One region of the Achromobacter sp. 1011791174 genome, then DNA from elsewhere that is predicted to be linked to it. Evidence: predicted binding sites of a transcription regulator. Region 1 holds the regulator's gene; the other holds the start of a gene.
The links. The regulator FNR, encoded in region 1, switches genes on or off when oxygen is low (the NO sensors DNR and NnrR bind a similar motif). The targets are predictions, from matches to a motif close to TTGATNNNNATCAA.
Positions count from the first base shown of each region.

Region 2: a site for FNR is predicted at 1,480-1,493, ahead of AC6LJ5_RS13400 (universal stress protein). Genes of this name have one in related genera too.

Region 1 is NZ_JCBANH010000141.1:1,387-5,349, forward strand. It holds gene clpB (ATP-dependent chaperone ClpB) at 1-1,250, opposite strand, end outside; gene AC6LJ5_RS28660 (gamma-glutamylcyclotransferase family protein) at 1,390-1,863, shown strand; gene fnr (fumarate/nitrate reduction transcriptional regulator Fnr) at 1,960-2,688, shown strand; gene AC6LJ5_RS28670 (hypothetical protein) at 2,697-3,851, shown strand.
Region 2 is NZ_JCBANH010000031.1:42,899-46,861, forward strand. It holds gene AC6LJ5_RS13395 (FUSC family protein) at 1-1,446, shown strand, start outside; gene AC6LJ5_RS13400 (universal stress protein) at 1,553-2,389, shown strand; gene AC6LJ5_RS13405 (MetQ/NlpA family ABC transporter substrate-binding protein) at 2,482-3,315, opposite strand; gene rocF (arginase) at 3,537-3,963, shown strand, end outside.

The DNA.
Region 1 (3,963 bases):
CGGCGGTCGAGCTTGTCCATCACTTCCGGCTTGGAATCGATTTCCATGCGGATGCGCGCGCCGGCCTCGTCGATCAGGTCGATGGCCTTGTCGGGCAGGAAGCGGTCGGTGATGTAGCGGTGCGACAGCTCGGCCGCGGCCACGATGGCCGGGTCGGTGATCTCGACGCCGTGGTGGATCTCGTAGCGTTCCTGCAGGCCGCGCAGGATGGCGATGGTCGATTCCACGTCGGGTTCGTCGACCAGCACCTTCTGGAAGCGGCGCTCCAGCGCGGCGTCCTTCTCGATGTACTTGCGGTATTCGTCCAGCGTGGTCGCGCCGATGCAATGCAGCTCGCCGCGCGCCAGCGCGGGCTTGAGCATGTTGCCGGCGTCCATCGCGCCCTCGGCCTTGCCGGCGCCGACCATGGTGTGCAACTCGTCGATGAAAACGATGTTGCTGCCATCGTCCTGCGCCAGTTCCTTCAGCACGGCTTTCAGGCGCTCTTCGAATTCGCCGCGGAACTTGGCGCCGGCCAGCAGCGCGGCCAGGTCCAGCGACAGCACGCGCTTGCCGCGCAGCGTCTCGGGCACTTCGTCGTTGACGATGCGCTGCGCCAGGCCTTCGACGATGGCGGTCTTGCCGACGCCGGGTTCGCCGATCAGCACGGGATTGTTCTTGGTGCGGCGCTGCAGGATCTGGATGGTGCGGCGGATCTCGTCGTCGCGACCGATCACCGGATCGAGCTTGCCCTGGCGGGCGCGCTCGGTCAGGTCCATCGTGTACTTGGACAGGGCCTCGCGGTTGGACTCGCCCTCTGCGGCGGACACCGACTCGCCGCCGCGCACGGCGTCGATGGCGGCTTCCAGCGCCTTCTTCTGCAGGCCGGCTTCCTGCAGGATGCGGCCGGCCGGGCCTTTGTCGTCGGCCAGCGCCAGCAGGAACAACTCGCTGGCGATGTAGGTGTCGCCCCGGCGCGCGGCTTCCTTGTCGGTGCGCGTCAGCACGCCCTGCAGCTCGCGGCCGACCTGGACGTTGTCATCGCCCTGCACCTGAGGCAGGGACTTGAGCGCCTGCTCGATGGCCGGCTGCAACCGGTTCACGGCGACGCCGGCGCGCGCCAGCAGGCTACCGGCCCCGCTGTCGGGATCGGACAGCAGCGCGGACAGCACATGTATGGGCTCAATGTAGGGATGATCGTTGCGGGCGGCCAGGCTCTGGGCGTCCGCCAATGCCTGTTGGAACTTGGTGGTAAGTTTGTCGAATCGCATAGTGGTCGTTTGGCTTGTTGAGGAGCCTGACCGATGCATCGCCGGCTGGCTCGATGACCTGAATATGCGGCCGGGACGGGGAATTTCAATACCCTGCCGGCCTTGCGGACTCTATCGACGTGCGGCAACCTGAGGAATCATGAGCATATACGTTTTTGTCTACGGCACGCTACGCGCGGGCGAGATCAACGACCTGGAGCGGACCGCCTCCGACCGTGGACTGCCGGCGGTACGGCGGGTCGGCGCGGCCAGCGTGCCGGGCCGGCTGGTCGACTTCGGCGCCTGGCCCGGCCTGATTCCCGTGGCTGACGGGCGTCGCGTCCTAGGAGATATCTATCAGGTCGAGCCGGCCCATATCCAATTGATGGACGAGATCGAGGACTACCATCCCGGCCGGCCCGGCTGCTTCCTGCGCCGCGACGTGCTGGCGCGCCTCGCGCAGCCGGGCCCGGACGGCGCGGAGCTGCCCTGTCAGTACTACCCGATAGATCCCGCGCGGCGTGGCGCCGCCAGCGACATCGCGGCCGTCGATCACGTCACGGACTGGGTCGTTTACCGCCACGCGGGGAACGCTCGCGCGGCGTCCCTGTCCAAGGACGCCGCGAGCGCGTAAGACACCCGTAGTAACAACGGACTACAATACCAATTGTCATCACGCTTCATGCCCGCATCGGCTACCCGCCGCTCGACGGGCGCTATAGAGGTCAATATGCAAAAAAGGGTCCCCGTAGCCCCAGATGCCGCCCATTGCTCCACGTGTATGCTGGGACACGTGTGCGTGCCCGTGGGCATGGCAGCCGCCGAAGTAGAAAAGCTGGACGAACTGGTGAAGGAACGCGTGCGCCTTGAAAAGGGCAAGACGCTGTACTCGCTGGATCACCCCCTCGACGCGGTCTATGGCGTGCGCTTCGGCAGCCTGAAGACGCAGCTCGAAGACGCGACTGGCCAGATCCAGATCACCGGTTTCCACCTGCCCGGCGAGATCGTCGGCATGGACGGCATGCTCGAGGGCAAGCACGTGTCGGCCGCCGTCGCCCTGGAAGACTCCGAAGTCTGCGTCATTCGCCTAAATGAAGTCGACCGCGTCGCCGCCCACCTGCCCTCGCTGCAGCAGCAGTTCCGCCGTCTGATGAGCCGCGAGATCACGCGTTCGCACCAGATGCTGGCCTCGCTGGGCTCGATGCGCTCCGAGCAGCGCCTGGCGGCTTTCCTGCTGAACCTGTCGCAGCGCTACGCCTCGCTGGGCTATTCGTCCACCGAATTCGTGCTGCGCATGAGCCGCGAGGAAATCGGCAACTACCTGGGCCTGACGCTGGAAACGGTGAGCCGGCTGTTCTCGCGCTTCGCGCGCGATGGGCTGATCCGCATCAACCAGCGCGAAGTCCGCATCCTCGACCAGCCCGCGCTCAAGCAGCTGCTGGGCCAAGAAAGCTGCTGAAGCCGCCCATGCGCCGCGCGCGCGCCTTCCTGCCGGCCGCCAGCCTGATGCTGGCGGCGCGGGCGGCCCCGCTGACGGCCGCCGCGCAGACGCCACTGCCCGACCCCTACGACTACGACGAATCCGCCCCCGCGCCCAAAGCGGCCAAGCCGACGCGCTGGCAGACCGTCGAGCTGGGCAAGCCGGGCCATCGCTACAAGATCCCGGTCTACGCCAACCGCCCGCTGGGCAAGGGCGAACTGGCCGACATCAAGCAGGTGGTGGTGGTGATCCACGGCGTCAAGCGCGACGCCGACCGCTATTACGAATACGTGACCGACCTGCTGGAACGCAATCCGGAGCGCGCGCGCGACACACTGGTGCTGGCGCCGCGTTTTTCCGGTTCCATCGATTCCGGTTTCGCCGGCATGGCGGCATGGCGCAAGGCCAGCTGGGAAGAAGGCGAGGACAGCGTGCAGGCCGCCGGCCGGCCGGCGCCGGTCAGCTCGTTCCAGGTTCTGGATGACCTGCTGCGCAGCCTGGACGACCGCCAGCGCCTGCCCGCGCTGGCCGGCATCGTGCTGGCCGGCCATTCCGGCGGCGCGCAGCTGGTGCAACGCTACGCCGTGCTGAACAACGTCGACGGCCCGCTGCGCCGCGACGGGCTGGCGCTGCGCTACGTGATCGCCAATCCCTCTTCTTACCTGTACCTGACCAACGAGCGGCCACGCCCGGACGGCAAGGGCTACGCGCCCTACGAACGCGGCATCTGCCCCACCTACAACCAGTACAAGTACGGCACCGACAAGCTGCCCGCCTACGCGCGCGGCCAGGAGGAATCCCGGCTGTTCGTGCGCTACGCGGCGCGCGACGTCACCTACCTGCTAGGCGGCGCCGACAACAACCCCGAGCACCGGCTGCTGGACAAGACCTGCGGCGCCGAAGCCCAGGGCTCCACGCGACTGGCGCGCGGCACCGCCTACCTGCAATACGAGTTCCTGCTCGCGTCGCGCGGCGGCAAGCCGGTCACGCTGCACCGCGCCGGCTACGAAGTGCGCGGCGTGGGCCACGACGGCAAGAACATGTTCGGCTCGGAATGCGGCGCCCAGGCCCTGCTGGGCGAAGGCGCGCGCGGGACGGACAAGGCCGCGCCCTGCGAGCCGATCAAGCCGCGCGGCAAGTAGCGCCCGCCAGGCACCGTCCAGGGCGCCCTCCAATCATGACAGCAAGCTGAACGATGGCGCGGCGGCGCGTGCAATTTCGCGCGGCCGGGAGCAATATAGGGACATGCTGGCG
Region 2 (3,963 bases), on a different contig from region 1:
ATCGGCGAAGTGCAAGGCGCGCGTCCCTCGCGCCGCACCCGCGCGCAGCAGCTGTATTACCTGCTCGACCGGGCCGAGGACAGTTTCATCGCCATGGTCGCCGCCGCCGACCTGCTCGAATCGAACGCGCCGCGCTGGCTGGGACGCAATGCCGGCGCCCACCTGTGCCACGCCTTGCACCGCTACGCCAGCGTATGCAATGCCATCGCTGGCACCTCCGATGCCGCCGACGCGCGCCAGGCGGATCGCCTGCGCGAACGGCTGGAACGCTACGGCGCCGATCTGCGCGAACTTCGCGGCCCCGCGCTCGCGCACGCGCCCGAGCTGGCCAGCGTCATTCCGGTGCTGGACCGGCTGCAACAGTCCGCCCAGTCCGTCCGGCAGGCCCTGTTCGACGCCGCCGAGCTGCCGGCCGGCGCGGCATCCAGCTCGGCCGCCGCGCCGGCGCGGCAAGCCTGGAACACGCTGCGCCAGAACCTGCGACTGGAGTCTGACGCCCTGCGCCATGCCTTGCGCGTGGGCATCGGCGCCACGCTGGCCGTCGCCCTGTCGCGCAGCTTCGCCGTCAACCACGGCTACTGGATGTCGCTGACCCTGGTCTTCATCCTGCAACCCTATTTCGCCGCCACCTGGCAGCGTACCGTGGAACGCGTGCTGGGCAGCGTCGCGGGCGCGATCGGCGCCTCTTTGCTGGGCCTGCTGCTGAGCACGCCGCTTTCCGTCGCGCTGGCCGTGCTGCCGATCGCGCTCGGCACGTTCGCCGCGCGCACGGTGAACTACGCCCTGTTCACGTTCTTCCTGACCTCGCAGTTCGTGCTGGTCAGCCATATCCAGCAGCCGGACCTGCACGAACCGGAACTGGCCGCGCTGCGCGCCTTCAACAGCGTGCTGGGCGCCGTGCTGGCGCTGCTGATCGGCTTTCTGCTGTGGCCCGAGAAGGCGCCCCGCGAGCTGGCCGGTGCGCTGGCGCGCGCGCTGCAGCGACATGCCGACTATGTGCTGGCGCTCGTTCGGGAAAAGAGCGGCGAGGCGGCGGAGTCGCCGCGACGCATCGTCGAGCTGCGCCGGCAGGCCTGCCTGGCGGCCGACAATGCCCAGGCGTCACTGGAACGGCTGCAGCAGAACCCCTTGCACCGCGACAGCAAGGTCGACACGGCGGAAGCCCTGCTCAATGCCATGCGCCGGGTGACCGCCGCCGGCACCGTGCTGGAAATCCAGCCCGGGCTGCCTGCCGACAACGAAGCGGCATCCGCGCTGCGCGACTACGGCGAAACCCTGGCGCGGGCGCTGCACCCGCGCGACGGCGAACCGGAACCCGGCGGCCGGGTCATGCCGGTGCCGTCGGCGGTGGGTCTGGCGCAACCCGGTCTGCCGCCCCCTCTGGAACGCATCGCCCGCCAGGCGCGGCAGGTCCAGCAGCTGCGCGACAAGCTCCAACAGGCCTAGAGCTTGCGCCGGACGGGGCAAACTGAGGCCGGCTTGACGTGCATCAAGCGCCGGTCGGCGCGAACGCGCAACGATAGCGCCAACGCAAGTTCACTCAGGAGGCTCTATGTACCGCCGCATTTCCGTCCATCTGGACCAGGGTTTCGACTGCAAGCGCCGCACCCAGGCAGCCATCGGCCTGGCCAAACGCCACCAGGCGGAACTGGTCGGCATCTACGCCACCTCCGCTCCGCCGCAGTACTACTACGGCGAATCCGTGCTGATGTCCCGGGCGCTGAATGTCATGAAGGACTTGCAGGCACAAGGCCGCGACAGCGTCCAGAATGCGTTCCTGGCGGCGGCCTCGCAGGCGGACATCCCCGCCCAGGTCCGCAGCGACGACACCTCGCCCAGCGCCAGCGTGGCGCTGCACGGACGCGTCAGCGACCTGATCATCGTCAGCCAGCTGAACCGCGACGATGTCGAGGCTGCCCACGAGAACGAATTCGTCGAGCAGACCCTGCTGACCGCCGGCCGGCCGGTCCTGGTCGTGCCCTCCAGCGGCCATTTCCCGGTGATCGGCGAGCGCGTGCTGTATTGCTGGGACGGCAGCCGTGAATCGGCCCGCGCGCTGGCGGATGCCGCGCCGGTGCTGCGCATGGCGGACCACCTGGTCGTGTTGACGATGGACGAAGGCGCGGCCACGCGGGGCGCCGGATCGGCCAGCTTCGACGACCTGGCCAGCTACTGCGAGGCCCAGGGCATGCCCCGGCCCGAGCACGTGCGCCGCGACATCAAGGGCGTGGGCGTCGGCAGCACCATCCTCAACGCGGCGGCCGACTACAGCGCCGACCTGATCGTCATGGGCGCCTACGGTCACAGCAAGCTCAGGGAATGGGCCATGGGCGGCGCGACCGCCTCGATCCTGAAGACCATGACCGTGCCGATCATGTTCTCGCACTGAGCGCCTGCCTGCCGTGCCCGAGCCCCTGCCCAGGCAGGGGCTTTCTTGCTGTCGGCGAGTGGGTTTGGGCTCGGATGCTCCGCCGCGCCGCGCTACCAGGGAAAGACGATCAGGTCGCCATACAGCCGCCGCAACGTGGCCTTGACCTCGGGAGATTCCTGATAGATGGCGATGAATTTCAGCAGCCTCGGATCGTTGGCGCGCTCGGGCGTGGTGACCCAGCGGATCGCGTAGCGGCGAACGGAATCGGGGCTGTTATTGTCGAAACCCAGGCAGTCCTGCTCGCTCAGGCCGGCCTGCCTGGCGAAGGAGGGATACGTGACCGAAGCCGTCACGTCATCGAAGGTGCGGGCCGATTGCGCGCCTTCGACAGGCACGAATTTCAGGCGCTTGGGATTGAGCGTCACGTCTTCCACCGCCGCCATGTTGCCCACGCCGGGCTTCAGGCCGATCAATCCCATGGACTGCAGCAGCAGCAAGGCGCGGCCGGTGTTGACCGGATCGTTCGGCACCGCGACGGTGGCGCCCTCGGGCAGCGGCTCGCCCCGCTTCAGCTTCTTGGAATACAGACCGATGATGGTCGAGTAGCCATAGGCGATCGGCACCAGCTTCACGCCTCGGCGCGCATTGAACACCTGCAGGAACGGCTCGTGCTGGAAGAAATTGGCATCCACCGAGCCATCGGCCACCGCGATATTGGGCAGCACCCAGTCATTGAACTCCACCAGCTTGACCTCCAGCCCTTGCCGGGCGGCCAGCGCGATGGCTTTCTCGGTCGCCTCGTTGGCCAGGGCCGGAACCACGCCGATGCGCAGCGGCTTCTGCTGGGCCGCGGCAGGAAGCGCGCAAGCCATGGCGGCCAGCGCCAGCGCGGCCGCAAGACGGGGCCGCAGGAAGGAAAGAAGGGGCGGGAACAAGCGGATCATGGGCATGAATATGAAAAAATGGACGCCAGCGCTGCCGGCTTTCGGTCCATTGTGCCCCAAACGCCCGCCGCGCCATGGCAATGCCCTCTGTCACGCCATGGCAATGCGGGCGCGGGCGCGACGGCGCTAAGATGTGTCCACCAAGCCGGCCAGGCCGGCGCTGGGCCGGCGGCGGCTCCATCCGCCGCCTGATTCTGTCTTTCCTTTCCGGAGTCCGCCCCGTGCAGAAAACCGCCAAGCCGACCACCCCTTCCCTGCCGCGCGGCATCGCGCTGATCGGAGCGCCCACCGACATCGGCGCCGGCGCGCGCGGCGCCTCCATGGGACCGGAAGCCCTGCGCGTCGCCGGCCTGGGTCCGGTCATCGAGGCCCAGGGCTTCGAGGTCGAGGACCGCGGCAATCTGTATGGCCCGGCCAATCCCTGGCAGCCTCCCGTCGACGGCTACCGCCATCTGGCGGAAGTGGCCGCCTGGAACCGCGCGGTCCACGACGCGGTGCATGCCGAATTGCGCCAGGGCAAGCTGCCCATCCTGCTGGGCGGCGACCACTGCCTGGGCATCGGCTCGATCAGCGCGGTGGCGCGCCATTGCCGCGACACCGGCAAGAAACTGCGGGTGCTGTGGCTGGACGCGCACGCTGATTTCAACA